DNA from 3 places in the Pseudarthrobacter siccitolerans genome. Region 3 is predicted to be linked to each of the others. Evidence: riboswitches for the same ligand, from Rfam matches in the RefSeq annotation. Region 3 holds a riboswitch; each other region holds the start of a gene.

Region 1 (5,296 bases), 2.0 Mb from region 3:
GGCGAGTTCGCTCACCGCCGCAGTGTCCACGATTTCCTGCATGGGATTTGACGGCGACTCGAAGAACACGGCGGTGGTGGGCTGGGACAGGGCTTCGCGCCACTGGTCCAGGTCCGGGCCGTCCACGAATACGGTCTCCACGCCCCACCGCGGCAGGATCTCGTTGAGGATCACGAAGCAGGAGCCAAAGAGCGAGCGGGCGGCAACCACCCTGTCGCCGGCAGCCAGCAAGGCACCCAGGGCGGTGAAAACTGCGGACATGCCGGACGCCGTCGCAAAGCACGCTTCGGTGCCCTCCAGGAGGCGGAGCCGCTCCTGGAATGTAGCAACGGAGGGGTTGCCGTAGCGGGAGTAGACGAAGCGTTCGTCCTCACCGGTGAAGGCCCGTTCGGCAGCGGCGGCGGATTCGTACACAAAGCCGGAGTTCAGGAACACAGCCTCGCTGGTTTCCTGGAAGTTGGTGCGGTCCAGCCCGCCGCGGACGGCCTGGGTGTCGGGGCTCCAGCCGGCGGCGTCTTCGTTGAAGGTCACTTAGTTCTTTCCCAGGTTGGTTGGCAGGCCGCGGTTTTTCCAGCCGTTGACGGTGCGCTCTCCATAGCGGTCCGGCTCGCCTTCGAAGCCCTCCAGCACGTTGTAGGAGGTGAAGCCGGCCTGCGTGGCGGCGGTTGCGGCAGCGATGGAACGCTGCCCGGAGCGGCAGAGGAAGAGCAGCTCAGTTGAAGGATTGTCGGGGGCCTGCAGGCTCAGGTCCTTGATGAAATCAGGGTTGGGAATGCCGCCCGGGAAGGTCCACTGGATGAACAGCGGATCATTGTCCGTGGCCTTTGTGTCGGGGATGCCGATGTGGGCCCATTCGCCCTCGGTGCGCACGTCCACGAGGATGGCGCCCTGCTGCAGCTTGTCCCAGGCTTCCTGGGGGGTGAGGTCTCCTGCATAGCTCATGCGTGGCCCTCGCCGTCGAACTCGAGGTCTTCGCTGGCTGCTTCAAGGTCATCAACGGCAGTGGCGACGGCGGCATCCGCGGACGCGATGGCGGCCGGCAGGACTACAGCCTGGGCCACAATGACGCTGCTGCCGTTGAAGGTTGCTGCGGGGCTTCCGTGCAGCACATACCCCTCTGCCAGCGCGGCCGAGATCCGCTCACAGAACGCACGGTCATCCGGCCCGCTGATGAGGCGGTAGGACAATTTCTCTTCAGGGGCAGGTGCGTCAGACATGACGGATCTCCTTCTCTCACGCTTGCAGCTCGAATCGGTCGATATGCCGAGTATTCACCTGAGGCACCCCGCCGCGGAAGGAGGGTTGCCGACCGGCCAGTCAGGGCTTGGCACCGGTACTCATTACTCCCCAAAAACGTAACACTTGGCGCGCGGGGCCGCACCGCCGTCGTCGTCATGTTCCGTAACTGAAGCGCCGCTGAAGCAGCTTGGGTGATTGCGCGGCGGTTCCTGGAACGTACGACGGCGGGAACCGCCACGGGCAGCGAAGCCGACCGACGCCCGCCGCGGCTTTCCACGCCAGATAGGGTTCTTGTCAGGGCGCCGCCGCGCCGTCGGAGCAAAATTCCTGGGGGTCCCCATCAGCACGCCACGAGCCGCCGTGCTGGAGAGCCGTCCCACGCAACTCCATTGGCAAAATTTCCGGGGACAACATACCCGCCAGTCGGCTGTCCGCGGGGGTGCTGCCCTTCTTGCCGCGGTGACGATTGCCCTCCTGGCAGTGGTGCTGCCCGCCGGAGCTGCCCATGCTGCAGACACCTTCCCGGGTGAGGGCAAACCGCTGTTGGGCGCTGTCCTCGAATGGGGCGAGGACACGGCGGCCGGTTTTACGGAGAGGTTCGGCGCGTCGCCGGCGCTTTTCGGGCACGACATCGCGTTGCCCTTCCGTGGATCGGAGGAGAACGACATCCGGGGCTTCCTGGAGCAGTCCGGGATGCAGGGCGCCCACGCGATGCTCACGGTGAAGCCCAACGTTCCGCTTGACCAGGTTACCGCTGAAGCTGCCGCATCATTCGCCGGCGACGTGCGGAGGCTGACGGCGGACTTCAAGGGCCAGGTGCTGATCCGCTTTGCCCCCGACATGAATGCCAGCTGGGTGGAGTGGGGCCAGCAGCCTGCCGCTTACCGGTCCGCCTTCCAGGCCGTCGCCGCAGCCTTTGAAGATACCGACGGCAGCCGCCCACCGATGGTGTGGGAGCCGTACCTGAGGAAGGACTATCCGTTTGACCGGCACCGGAACGCCCCTGTGCCGGGCAGCGATGGCTTCGCCCTGCTCGATACCAACGGTGACGGCGTGTGGAACGGCTCCGATGCGGCCTACGCCCCGTACTATCCGGGGGACGATGCCGTGGACTGGGTGGGCCTGGCCGCTTTCCACGACGACACTGCCGGCGGCGCGGCGGTCAACACCGTTCCCCGGCAGAACGAACTCCAGGAGATGCTCACGGCCTCCGGCGGGGAAAACTTCTACGCGACTTATGCGTCCGGCAAGGACAAGCCGTTCCTGCTGCAGACCTCCGCGTTCTACAGCCCGGCCTCCGGCGGCGCTTCCGACGTGGACATCAAAGTCGGCTGGTGGGACCAGGTCCTGGATGCGGCCACGTCCACGGACTTCGCCGGCACGTCGGCAGTGGCCTGGGATGAGCGGACCAGCACCAGGGACACGGGGGTGGCCAGCATCGACTGGCTGGTCACCGGGAATCCTGCGGTTGCTGCTGCCGCCCTGGACCGGCTCGAGGCTTCCCCCATGGTGACCGGTCCTGCCACCGAAATCGCTGCCGGCAGCGGATACGTCCGCGCCAACACCCTCCCGGGGGCGGCTGCCTGGACCGTGGGAGCGGCGTTGATCATCCTCCTGGTGGCGCTTTGGCAGATCCCCCGGCGGGTCAATGCCGCAACAGCCTGGGGCTACACCGATCCCTCAAGCAGGGATTCGCGGGTGGACCTGCTGCGCGGCATGGCCATTGTGTTTGTGGTGGTGAACCACCTGGGCATGACATCGTTGTTCCAGCTGCTCACGCAGGAGGCGGTGGGTTTCGTTTCCGGGGCCGAACTTTTTGTCCTCTTCTCGGGGCTGGTGGTGGGCATGGTGTACGGGCCCCGGGTCAACCGGGACTTTGGGACGGTGGTGGACCTGACCTCCCGCCGTGCGGGGAAGCTTTACCTGACGGCCCTGGCGGTGCTGATCGGCGTTTTCCTGATCTCGCTGCTGCCCCTGTTCCAGAGTGATGCACTGACCACCTACGTTGACCAGGGAACCGGCGGGGCGGGGCACAATGGCGCCGGCCGGACCTACGACCTCTACGCCGGAATGGAATCGCTGTTCCAGTTCCCCGTACCGCCGCAGGTCCTGCCGGCCATCCTGCTGCTGCAGTTCGGCCCGTGGCAGTTCAACGTGATGGGCCTGTACGTGGTGCTGCTGCTCGTCAGCCCGCTGATCCTTGCCGCACTCAACCGCGGCAAGGCAGTATGGGTGCTCGGCGCCACGCTGGCCGTGTACGCAGTGGGCGCGGCCACCCGGTTCCGGATCCTGCCCTCGCAGTTCGAGGACTCTTTCCCGCTGCTGGTGTGGCAGGTCCTTTTCGTGATCGGCCTGGTGGCGGGCTTCCACCGCCACCGCATTGTTTCGTGGCTGACTGACCACACCTGGGCAGTGGCCGCCTGCACTGCGGCCGCCTTCGCTTTCGCGTTCCTGTCCTGGGGCAACCCGTACCTGGCCAACGCCTTTGATATGCGGCTCGCGATTGTTCCGGACACGGCCTACCGGACCATGTATGACCTCTTCTTCGGCCGCACTTATCTGGCCCCGGGCCGGCTCCTCAACGTCCTGGTGCTGGTGGTGGCCGCCTACGCATTCCTCACGGCCTACTGGAAACCGGTGGCCCGCGCCCTGGGCTGGTTCCTGATTCCCCTGGGCCGGGCAACCCTGTACGTCTTCATCATCCACGTGGTGCTGATCGCGGTGATCGCCAACATCCCGGCGCTGCGCCAAGGCGACATTTGGATTAATACGGCGGCCTGCGCGCTTGTCCTGGGGCTCCTGTGCGTGATGGTCCGGACGCGGTTCCTCTTCCGGATCATTCCGACCTGAGGCGACAGTCGGAGAAGGATAGAGAGCTGAAAAAACGAAAAGGCGTGAAGCGCTTCCTGCCGGGAAGCGCTTCACGCCTTTTCATGTGCCAGACCCTAAACGAGGCCGGGGTAGCTTGTCAGGATGTAGTCGGCGGCTGCCGGGCCCTTCATGCGCAGGCCGTTGTGGCCCGCCGGCATACGGTGTTTCATGGCTGCCCAGAAAACGGACTCCTGGCCGGGCGTCTGCTGGTTGATGAAGCACCAGCTGGTGTACAGGCCGTAAAGCCGGTCGTCGTCGAGGCTGTGATCGTAGGCCTTATCCAGCTGGGTGGCTTCCTGGAGGAAAGTGTCGAACTGCGAATGTGCCATGACGGCGTCCCTTCGCTAGGTGCGTGGGTGCCGCCGTTCGGCTACAGCAGCGGGAACCTCAAAGCCTGCACAAGGCAATGGAGCGTTAATCGAATCTTCGGGAATCGATGGGTGCAAGATGGCGCTAACACCTTGTCTACGCTGTAGACTTTACCCGTAGACTACAAATACGGCAAGCGTCTGGAATTACCTTCGGGCACCCCACTTGCTGACGGCTCCAGAACGGTAAACACATGTCCTCCCCGAAGCCCTCACGCACCGAAGAACGCGGCCGGAAGGCTCCGCTCAGCCGTGAACTGGTGCTGGCCAAAGCGCTCGAACTGGTGGACGCTGAAGGCCTGGATGCGCTGACAATGCGCCGTTTGGGCCAGGAACTGGGCCGTGACCCCATGAGCCTCTACCGCTACGCGGAGAACCGGGCAGCATTGCTTGACGGAGTGTCCGAACTGGTCCTCAACCAGCTCCCCATCCATCCCGAGGACCCGGACTGGAAAGAACAGCTCCGCAGCATCGCCCACAACCTGCGGCTGCTCGCGCTCCAGCACCCCAACGTGGTGCCGCTGCTGGTCACCAGGCCCCTCTCCACCCCACTGGGGCTGAGGCCGCTGGGCACCCTGCGTCCGCTGGAACAGATCCTCTCCCTGCTGATCGGGGCAGGGTTCAACCCCGCCGGTGCCCTGCACGTCTACCGCGCCTACTACGGCTTCCTCTACGGCCACATCCTGAACGAACTGCAGGAATATGTGGTGGATCCGGAAGAAAACGAAGCACTGCTGCGGCTCGGCCTGCACCGGCTGCCCGCCAAGGAGTTCCCCCGGCTGAGGGCATTGGCTCCGGACCTTTCAGAATACGACGGC
Region 2 (5,296 bases), 860 kb from region 3:
CGCCGCGGTCCTTCTTGCAGGCTAAAGCACCCATGCCGTGGGACCGCGGCGGACTGTCAGCAGTTACTACTCGTCCTCAGCTTCCTCGCCCGGGCGGGAGGTCTGGGTGGCGAGGCTGTCCCAGAAGGAGGTGTCGGCGTCGGCAATTGATCTGTCAGCGATGGCTTCGGCCGTGGCCGTCAGGGTGGTCACTGTCTGCTTGATCAGGTACCCGTTGCTCCGGAGCCCCAGGGCATATCCGTCCAGGTAGTGGTCCGACATGCCCCGCATCTCAAACAGCAGGGTTGCGATGCCGTATTCCACCGCGATGCCGTTGCGGCTGATGGTTTCGGCGCTGCCGCCCACGTACTTGCCCAGGTGGCCCCAGCCGGTGGAATCGACGTTGTGGAACACCACCGCGCCCAGCTGCTTGGACTTCTCCACAACTGCAGGATCGGCGTTCGGGGTGGTGGGGTAGAGGATGGAGCCGGAGACGAGTTCTCCGTCACGTTGGCTGCGGGTGCCCTGGTGGTGCAGGTCGATCATGTAGTCGATCCGGTACTTGCGCATCACGTTGTTATGGAGCGCCTGGGTTTCCGGCTGGACTTTGTCCACGTGGTCACGGTTGAGGTCCACCTCTTCGGCGTTGTACCGGGTCATGTTGCGGCCGCCCTTGGCCTGGTAGTCCGCCAGGGAGAAGTTCACGTCACCCATGGCCCCGTCTGCATTCAGCATGGGAACGATGAGGATGTTGACGCCGTCCAGGACATCCCCTGACTTGCCGGTGCCAAGGTGCTTGACGAATTCCAGGGCGCCCTCGGTAGTCAGCTGTTCGTTGCCGTGCTGCTGCGTCAGGTAAAGGATGGTGGGTTTGGCCGGGTCCGAGATGTACTTGACCAGGTGGATGTCGCGGCCCTTCACCGTCTGCCCGATGACCTCCAGCTCCATGGCCGGCTGGCGGGTGTCCTGGTCTTTGAGGAAGGAGACCATCTCGTCGTAGGTGGCCAGCTTCGATGTGGTGATCTGGCCATTGCCGTCGTAGTTGGGGCCTTCGCCTACGGCCATCGCCGGCGCGGGCGCCGTCACTGCTGCCAGCGCCAGGGCTCCGGAAACGGCAAGGGTCCTGAAAGTTGCCAGGGCTTTTCTCACGGTGCGTTACCTCTTTCGAGTGCATTGGGGTGCGTTCAGGCAGCCATGTCCCCCATTGCGGCCTGTGACAAGAGCCAACCAAGCTAAACGAAACCTGTCAATGGATATAACAGGAACCTGCATGCAGTTATAGCGATTTGGAAAGCAGTCGCCACGCCTGCTTTCCGCCGAAACAATCCGAACCGGATTTGCTCCCGGGAAAGTCTTGGAATTAAGTGAGAGTGAACCATCCGGAGCGGCCGAGAGACCTGGATCGTTGACGCCGCAGCAACCCCGCTAAGTGCAGGTACCCCCTGCCGCGAAGGTGCTACTGCCAGGACCGATGGAAAGGAATTCCAGTGTCCCTGAACACAGACCACATCCGCGTCACCCATGCAGGGTCTTTGCCTCGCACCCCTGAACTCATAGCAGCCAACGCCGCCAAGGAGCAGGAGGGCCTCACCCCTCGGTTCCTTGACCTGCTGGAAGCATCAGTGGCGGACGTGGTGCAGCGCCAGAAGGACTTGGGCATCGATATCGCCAATGACGGCGAATATGGGCACGCGATGTCCAGCTCGGTTGACTACGGGGCTTGGTGGAACTACTCCTTCTCCCGGCTTGGTGGCCTCGAAGCGACGGACGTGGACCGTTGGGCTGATACCCAGGTACGCCGGTCCTCCCCCGGGAACATTGTCCTGACCTCATTCCCGGACCGTCGTGACCGGCAGAAGTTCAACGATGCCTACAATGATCCGTCCGCCGGCATCCTGGCCCACCGCAAGAGCGTTTCCCAGCCCAAGATTGCCGGGCCCCTCACCTACACCGGGCACGGCCTGGTGGCCTCCGACGTCAAGAACCTGAAGAGCGGGCTGGCCGCCGCAGGACTGTCCGAGGGCTTTGTGGCCTCGCTCTCCCCCGGGTCCTGTGCACGGGTTGCCAATGAGTACTACAAGACCGACGAGGAACTGCTGTACGCCTGCGCCGACGCCATGCGCGAGGAATACAAGGCCATTATCGATGCCGGACTCACGGTCCAGCTCGATGATCCTTCACTCGCCGAAAGCTGGGACCAGATCAACCCTGAGCCGGCTCTTGATGACTACCTGAAGTTCATCCAGCTGCGCGTGGAGGCCACCAACTGGGCGCTGCGTGACCTGCCCCAGGAACAGATCCGGCTGCACGTCTGCTGGGGATCCTGGCACGGCCCGCACACCACGGATATTCCCTTCGCGGACATCATCGGGTCCGTACTGCAGATTAATGCCGGCGGCTACTCCTTTGAGGCCGCCAATGTCCGGCACGAACACGAATGGCGCGTCTGGGAAGACGCCAGGCTCCCTGAGGGCAAGGTCATCATTCCCGGCGTGGTCTCACACGCCACCAATGTGGTGGAGCACCCGGACCTGGTGGCGGATCGGATCGTCCGCTTCGCAGAGGTGGTGGGCCGGGAGAACGTCATCGCGTCCACCGACTGCGGCCTGGGCGGCAGGGTGCACCCGCAGATCGCATTCGCCAAGCTGGAAGCACTGGGCGAGGGTGCCCGCCGGGCCACCAAGCGCCTCTGGTAGGCAATAACAGCGCGTCGGACCCCCGCCGGTCCCGGGCACCCTTTTCAGCCGGGTGCACGGGACCGGCGTTTCGTTTCCCGGGGCTTGCTAAACTGGGAAAGGCCGACCAGGAATCGGCCCACCCCATTTCAACCACCTCGGATGTGTTGCGCCACAGTGCGCCCATTTTCGCGGTGGCGCAACACCAATCCCCGCAGGAGACCCAGCCCTACATGACCGCCCTGGCACCCGAATCATTCCATGAGCAGCTTCTGAGCCGCCGCTACGAACCCAATGTTGCCGCCGTCAACGAACTGTGCGATTCCCTGCAGGAGGCCAAGCCCGGCACGGCAGTACCCTACGTTGACCCGATGCACGACGTCGACGAGTGCCGGATCATCAGCCTGTACTCGAACATCGGCGAGGCCGACAAGTCCGGTTTCATCACGGCCGGGGACGCTGACGCCGCAACGCGGATGCTCGGTATCCAGTGGAAGCTGGGGCTTCGGCCGGAGTTCGTGATGCCGTGGAACGTCCACCCGTGGCATATCCCCGGGGAGCCGAACGGAAAGTTCACCCCGGATCAGGTGTCCGCCGGCCTGAAGCCGCTGCTCAAATTCCTGGCCCTGGTCCCCCGCGCTTCAGTGATCGTGGCGCACGGCACAGAGGCCAACCGCCTGGCGAACCTGCTGCTGAAGACCGAAGTTCCGCTGCTCTGGCGCCGCGGCCTGAAGACCTACAAAGTGCGATCCCTCAGCGGCCGCGCCTTCGCCGGTTCACCCGCCCGCCAGGAGGAATACCTCGAGGCCATGCGTGTGGCCTACGCCGACGCCATGGCGCGCACAGGGCTCCAGAAGGCATAGCCACAGGGTGATTGAGTTCGCGATTTCCGGTGATTGAGCTTGTCGGAACCCAGGTTTCAACTAGCCCAACCACCAGAACTCAATCCAACGCCACTTAGGGAACGACGGCGGGCGGTCACCTTTTCGAAAAGGTGACCGCCCGCCGTCGTCCTCTTTGCTACTTTGCTTCGATGGCGGCTTTCGCCGCAGGGTCGGAGTCGTTCAGGAATTTCTCGATCCGCTCCGGCTCCTCGGCCTCACCGATGGCTGCGGATGCCCGGCCAAGGGAATACAGCGCCCGCAGGAAGCCGCGGTTGGGCTCGTGCTCCCAGGGAATGGGCCCCACGCCGCGCCAGCCGTTGCGGCGCAGCGAGTCCAGCCCGCGGTGATAGCCCACACGGGAGTAGGCGTAGGAATCGATGGTGCGTCCCTCGGCCCAGGCCTCCTCGGCAAGAACAGCCCACAGCAATGAGGACGTCGGGTGCTTCGCCACGAGGTCCAGGGCTTCCTGGCCCGCTTCCAGCTGCTGGTTGACCTCGGTCTCGGCAGGCAGGAGCGTGGGCTCGGGGCCCATCAGGTTACGGCGGAACTCGTCGGACATTCCTAGAAGGTCTTTCCGGCTGAACCGAGCTGCTTGGTGGCCTCGACCACGCGGGCAGCCAGTCCTGCTTCCGCGGATGCGCCCCAGACGCGGGGATCGTAGGTCTTTTTGTTGCCCACTTCGCCGTCGACCTTGAGCACGCCGTCGTAGTTGCGGAACATGTGGTCCGCCACTGGACGCGTGTAGGCGTACTGGGTGTCGGTGTCGATGTTCATCTTGATGGTGCCGTAGGAGACGGCGTCCGCGATTTCCTGGTCGGAGGAGCCGGAGCCGCCGTGGAACACGAGGTCGAACGGGCTGTCCTTGCCGATCTTGGCGCCAACCTGGGCCTGGATGTCCTTGAGGATCTCCGGGCGGAGCTTCACGCCGCCGGGCTTGTAGACGCCGTGGACGTTGCCGAAGGTCAGCGCGGTGATGTAGCGGCCGTTCTCGCCGGAGCCGAGGGCATCGATGGTGGCCAGGGCGTCCTCAACGGTGGTGTACAGCTTGTCGTTGATGGCGTTCTCCACGCCGTCCTCTTCGCCGCCCACGGTGCCGATTTCGACCTCGAGGATCATCTTGGCAGCAGCGGTGCGCTCCAGCAGTTCGCGGGCGATGCGCAGGTTTTCCTGCAGGGTTTCGGCGGAGCCGTCCCACATGTGGGAGTTGAACAGCGGGTTGCGTCCGGCTTTGACCTCGGCCTCGGAAGCAGCCAGCAGCGGCAGGACGAAGCCGTCCAGCTTGTCTTTGGGGCAGTGGTCCGTGTGCAGCGCGATGTTGACGTTGTAGTTCTTGGCCACCTCGCGGGCGAAGGCCGCGAAGCCCAGCGAACCGGCAACCATGTCCTTGGTGGAGGCACCGGACCAGTAGGCCGCACCGCCGGTGGAGACCTGGACGATGCCGTCGGACTCAGCTTCGGCGAAGCCGCGGAGGGCGGCGTTCAGCGTCTGCGAGGACGTCACGTTCACGGCCGGGAATGCGAAGCCGCCCGCCTTTGCGCGGTCGATCATCTCGGAGTAGATCTCTGGGGTTGCAATGGGCATGCTGACTCCTATGCTGAGGTTCGTCTGTGGGCTGGTAACCCTGGAGTACCGCTTACGGCTAGCACCATCCTAGTCATTTCCGGACGAGCGGAGTGTTTCGGGTCACCGGACGGTAATACTGGCGCGGGACGGCTTTTCAGGGCAATTTGCCCCCGCAGTGCCTTCAAATGCCATCCC
Region 3 (5,296 bases):
ATGTTGGGCAGGAGCCGGACAGCGCCACTGGCGCCCGCGCCCTCCCTATCTACCAGACCACGTCTTTTGTGTTCCCGAGCGCGGAAAGTGCTGCCAACCGCTTCGCACTTGCCGAGCTGGCTCCCATCTATACCAGGATCGGCAACCCCACCCAGGAAGCCGTGGAACAGCGGATCGCCAGCCTTGAAGGCGGCCTGGGGGCCTTGCTGCTCAGCTCCGGGCAGGCCGCAGAGACGTTTGCCATCCTGAACATCGCCGAGGCGGGGGACCACATCGTGGCCAGCCCCAGCCTCTACGGCGGCACCTACAACCTCTTCGCCCACACCCTGAAGAAGTTCGGCATCTCGGTCACTTTTGTGGCGGACCCGGACAACCTGGACCAGTGGCGTGACGCCGTCCAGCCCAACACCAAGCTATTCTTCGGCGAGGTGGTTTCCAACCCGCGGCAGGATGTCCTGGACATTGAAGGCGTGTCCCGGGTTGCCCATGACGCCGGCGTGCCCCTGATCGTGGACAACACCCTGTCCACCCCCTACCTGATCAGGCCGCTGGAATGGGGCGCGGACATCGTGGTGCACTCGGCCACCAAATACCTGGGCGGCCACGGTGCCGCCATCGCCGGCGTGATCGTGGACTCCGGAAAGTTCGACTTCGGCAAGGACCCGCAGAAGTTCCCCGGTTTCAACACCCCGGACCCCACTTACAACGGGCTGGTGTACGCCCGCGACCTCGGAACAGACGGAGCGCTGGGGGCCAACCTGTCCTACATCCTCAAGGCCCGGGTCCAGTTGCTGCGCGACCTCGGTTCTGCGGTGTCGCCGTTCAACGCCTTCCTGATTGCCCAGGGACTGGAGACGCTGAGCCTGCGGGTGGAACGGCACGTGGCCAACGCCGTGGACGTTGCCCGGTGGCTGGAAGGAAGGGACGACGTCGAATCCGTCGCCTACGCCGGGCTGCCCTCCAGCCCCTGGTACGAGCGCGGCCGCAAGTACGGCCCGAAGGGTACCGGCGCCATCGTGTCGTTCAACCTGGCCGGCGGGGCCGAGGCCGGGAAGCGCTTCGTGGACGCCCTGGAGCTGCACTCCCACGTGGCAAACATCGGTGACGTCCGCTCCCTGGTGATCCATCCGGCGTCGACCACGCACAGCCAGCTCTCCCCGGAGCAGCAGGAAATTGCCGGCGTGACGCCCGGACTGGTGCGGCTTTCGGTGGGAATCGAACACATCGATGACATCTTGGCGGACCTCGAAGCCGGTTTCAGGGCTGCCAAGGAGGCCAGCGGCGCTTGATCCGCGGGCAGGCGCTCGGATCCAGACGGCCACCAGCGGCGGCAAGCCGGGAAGTCACAACCAGTCACACTCTTGGCGGGAGGCCGGGGCTGTTTCGTACACTCGATGCAGGTCATGAGTGCCAGTGACAGCCCCGGCTTGCTGGCCGGCAACCCTCCTACCGCGGTGGGGTGCCCCGGGTGAAGACCTGGCCTGCCGGTCAGACGACGGCAGGCAAGCGCGTAGAAGAGGTCTTGCCATGACGGTTACCGTCACCCGTACCACTGTTCCCGAGCATGGGATTGTCCGCTATGCCTCCATCGGGGGCCTCAAGCTGGAAGCCGGCGGATACCTGCCGGATGTCACCCTGGCCTACGAGACCTGGGGCACGCTGAATGAGGACGGCAGCAATGCAGTCCTGATCGAGCACGCGCTCACCGGAAGCACCCACGTGACAAGGGGCGACACGGATGAGCCCGGTTGGTGGGAACAGCTCGCGGGACCGGGTGCGCCCGTGGACACCGACCAGTTCTTCGTCGTCTCAATCAACATTGTGGGCGGCTGCTACGGGTCCACCGGTCCGTCGTCGCCCGCACCTGACGGCAAACCCTGGGGCTCCCGGTTCCCGCTGGTGACCCTCCGGGACACCACCGAGGCGGAGGCCCGGCTGGCGGACCAGCTGGGCATCAGCAGCTGGTTTGCCGTACTGGGCGGCTCGATGGGCGGCGCACGTGCGCTGGAATGGGCGGTGACATATCCGGAACGGGTGCAGCGCTGTGCCGTGATTTCCGTGGGGGCCGCGAGTACCGCCGAGCAGATCGCCTTCGCCCAGGCACAGACTCTCGCCATCCGCCAGGACGCTAACTTCAACGGCGGTGACTACTACGGCGGGCCATTGCCGGAGGATGGCCTGGCCCTGGCCCGGCGCATTGCCCACATCACGTACCGTTCGCCGCTGGAACTGGACGGACGCTTCGGCCGGGCACCGCAGGCCCCCGAATCGCCCTTCCAGGGCGGGCAGCTCGCGGCGCGCGGGCGCTACCAGGTGGAGAGCTACCTGGACCATCAGGGCACCAAGCTGGTCCAGCGCTTCGACGCCAACAGCTACATCGCCATCACCGAAGCGCTGATGAGCCACGACATCTGCCGTGGCCGAGGACCCCTCGAGCAAACCCTGTCCCGTGCCGATGCGCGGTTCTTCGTAGCCGCCGTGGATTCGGACCGGCTCTACTTCCCGTCCCAGTCCTTGGAGCTGGCCCGGGCCCTCCCCGGAGACGTGGACGTCCACTTCATCGAGGCGCCCATCGGTCACGACGGATTCCTCACGGAAATAGGCCAGCTGGGAAACCAGCTCCGGACAGGTTTCCTGGTCTGACGGCGGGCTGGTCTGACCGCTGCCTGGGTTCCTGGCCTGGCTGCTTCCTAGCCGTTCATGATCTCGCTGCGGCGGGCCATGTAATCCTCCATGGAGAGCTCGCCGTTGCTGTACTTCTGGTCCAGTTCCGCAAGCTTGCGCGCGCGGTAGCCCTGCGGGGCCGACGGCGGAGGGGGAGTGGCCGGGGCCGCGGGCTGCTGCGGGGCTTCTTCGGGCTGGCCGGGCAGGGGCTGTCCGTGCTGTCCGTAACCGGGCTGTCCGTAGCCGGGCTGGCCAAACGTCGGCTGCCCGTAGGGCGGGAACTGCTGGTCCATCGGCGGGACCGGCTGAACGGGCGGCAGCGGCGAGCCCGGGAGGGGCTGGGGCTGGTCAAGCTGCCGGAATCCGCCACCGAAGTAGTCCTGCTGGGTGAAACCGTCCCGGGGCTGGTTGCTCTGCGGGCCGTTGGAACCGGGGTACATGCCGCCGCCCGGGAACTGGTCCGGGTAGCGTCCCGAAAAGCTCTGCTCGTGGTTCCTGCGGGCCACGGACTTCCGGTACATCCGCATGGCCATCGGGACCAGGAACGACAAGACGATGATCCAGAAAAACAAGTTGCTCACGGTGCCGTGCCTCTCATTGGTGTCCTTCCAGCTTAAGCCCGGGCTTGCACGCGGACCGTGGGGAGCTCCATAAAGGCGCCATACCTATCCACGGCTTCCTGAACTGCCGCAGCCAGCGGAGAGCCGGGAGCGGCATCCGCAGAGGAGAGGCGGATGTCCAGTTCGCACCGGCCCGGAAGCAGCGTGTGCCGCCATGATCCGGCCATCCGCCCGTCCAGCAGCACCACATGCATGGGTTCGCCCTTGAACGGAAAGGCCGGCGCCCCGCCTCCCATGTAATGCCGCGTGGCGGAATAGCCCATCACATACTCGTCGTAGCACTGGATCAGGTCTATCCGCGGCCGGACTTCCGAAGCACCACCAACGCCAGCACCACCAGCGCCGGCGCCACCAGCACCAGCGCCGGCCCCGGCGGCGTCGAGGCTTCCCGCGTCCAGACTTCCGTCGTCACTCCCCGCATCGAAGTAGACAACGACGCCGTCAATCACCGTTTCGGCCAGGGCTTTGGGGTGCGCCTCGACAGTGAGTTGCAGGCCCTTGCGGACGTCCGTCATGGTCAGCCCGGACCAGTCGGCGCAGTCCTTGACCGTCGCCGGGCCCCGGCTGGTGAAATAGCGGCGGGCCAATTCGGCGAGTGCTTCAGGCCGGCCGGGCTCAGGTTCCGCCCCGACGGGCACCCGCTCGTCGAAAAGCGCATACGTCTGCTTCAACGCCCCGCCCGCGCTGCGCACGGGCCTGCCGCTCACCAGGACGCCGCTGATTTCGGCGTGCATGATCAGGTAGGCAAGCTGCAGGCCCTTGGCCGGGAACCCGGCGTCGTGAAGGCTCGCGGCGAGGCCTTCCCGGGACAGGTGGTTCCCGCCCGCAACCGCGCCGGCCAGGACCTCGTCACTCCGGGCGGCAACGGCTGCATCGATGCCGGTGTGCCGGTACGTGGCGGCATTGGCTTGCTCGAGCCGCGGTGCGGAAAGCGCCAGAAGCCAGCGGAGATCATCCCGGTGGACAAAATGCCAAGTGGGCCGGAGGATATGCGTCCGCAGGATCCGCCCGTCTGCCACGGCCTGCTCGATGTCCGCCGCGGTAACGGCTGGTGCAGCTGCGGCTGACACGCGCTGCGCCAAACTCCACCGGGCGTAGGTGAACTCCTGCGCTTGCACGGCGAGCAGCGCCCGCAGGGCTGTCTCCGGGGATGCGGCGCCGGGGTCGCGGAGCAGCTGCGACCGCAGCCGCCGCCGCACCACCTGCTCCGGTTCCATGCACAACCCCTTGAAACTACTCAGCTGCCCGCACAGGCCGTCACCACAATCACTCTGCTAGCGCCGGGCAGCCTCGGTGGTCCCGAGCGGACCCTCGCCGGAACCCAACGGAACGCCCGGGCCGAACACAGGTCCCGGCGTCGGCCGCTTTGCGCTGATCCCGTCACCCGAGGACTGGTGCCGCAGCCGGCGCAGCACCCAGGGCACAAAGTACTCGCGCGCCCAGACGAGGTCCCCGGAGCGTGCCTCGCGCCAGGTCTGCGGCGGCAGTGGCTTGGGCTGCAGCGGCTTCAGAGTGTGCTCCACATTCAGTGCATCCAGGACCATGGCCGCGATGGTGTGGTGGCCCAGCGGCGAGAAGTGAAGCCGGTCCACGTCCCACATTTGGGGGTCGCTGAGCTGGCGCAGGGACCACATATCGGCGATGATCGCGTCGTGCCGCGCAGCAACCGTCCGCAGGTTCTCGTTATAGATGGCCACCTTGCTGCGGATCCTGCCCAGTACCGAGGAACCCGTGTCCGGGCCGTTGAAGAGGACCACGGTGGCGCCGCCCAGAGCCAGGAGCTGGACCACGGAATCGAGTTTCTCGGCCAGGGCGTCGGGGTCGCCGCCCGGGCGGAGCAGGTCGTTGCCTCCGGCGGAGAGGGTCACCAGGTCCGGCTTCAGCGCCAGGCACGGGGCCAGTTGTTGGTCCACCACTTGTTGGACCAACCGGCCACGCACCGCAAGGTTCGCATAGGCAAAGTCGGGCTTGGTGCGGCTGAGTTCCTCCGCCACCCTGTCGGCCCAGCCGCG

What was found. Region 3 has a riboswitch for S-adenosylmethionine ahead of metX (homoserine O-acetyltransferase MetX). Riboswitches for the same ligand answer to the same signal wherever they lie in the genome.
Region 1: linked by a shared signal. The riboswitch ahead of QFZ36_RS10870 (DUF1737 domain-containing protein) and the one ahead of metX (homoserine O-acetyltransferase MetX) in region 3 are both predicted to bind S-adenosylmethionine.
Region 2: linked by a shared signal. The riboswitch ahead of QFZ36_RS15915 (cobalamin-independent methionine synthase II family protein) and the one ahead of metX (homoserine O-acetyltransferase MetX) in region 3 are both predicted to bind S-adenosylmethionine.

The regions. Positions count from the first base shown of each region.
Region 1 is NZ_JAUSXB010000001.1:2,313,950-2,319,245, reverse strand. It holds gene QFZ36_RS10880 (O-succinylhomoserine sulfhydrylase) at 1-531, opposite strand, end outside; gene QFZ36_RS10875 (rhodanese-like domain-containing protein) at 532-942, opposite strand; gene QFZ36_RS10870 (DUF1737 domain-containing protein) at 939-1,217, opposite strand; SAM riboswitch class IV at 1,231-1,345, opposite strand; gene opgC (OpgC domain-containing protein) at 1,699-4,089, shown strand; gene QFZ36_RS10860 (hypothetical protein) at 4,185-4,439, opposite strand; gene QFZ36_RS10855 (TetR/AcrR family transcriptional regulator C-terminal domain-containing protein) at 4,673-5,296, shown strand, end outside.
Region 2 is NZ_JAUSXB010000001.1:3,403,187-3,408,482, reverse strand. It holds gene QFZ36_RS15920 (M14 family zinc carboxypeptidase) at 67-1,128, opposite strand; SAM riboswitch class I at 1,352-1,457, shown strand; gene QFZ36_RS15915 (cobalamin-independent methionine synthase II family protein) at 1,467-2,675, shown strand; gene QFZ36_RS15910 (uracil-DNA glycosylase) at 2,888-3,517, shown strand; gene QFZ36_RS15905 (DUF3151 domain-containing protein) at 3,675-4,097, opposite strand; gene fbaA (class II fructose-bisphosphate aldolase) at 4,100-5,119, opposite strand.
Region 3 is NZ_JAUSXB010000001.1:4,265,756-4,271,051, forward strand. It holds gene QFZ36_RS19760 (bifunctional o-acetylhomoserine/o-acetylserine sulfhydrylase) at 1-1,289, shown strand, start outside; SAM riboswitch class IV at 1,400-1,515, shown strand; gene metX (homoserine O-acetyltransferase MetX) at 1,528-2,643, shown strand; gene QFZ36_RS19770 (hypothetical protein) at 2,691-3,245, opposite strand; gene QFZ36_RS19775 (winged helix DNA-binding domain-containing protein) at 3,278-4,501, opposite strand; gene QFZ36_RS19780 (SGNH/GDSL hydrolase family protein) at 4,559-5,296, opposite strand, start outside.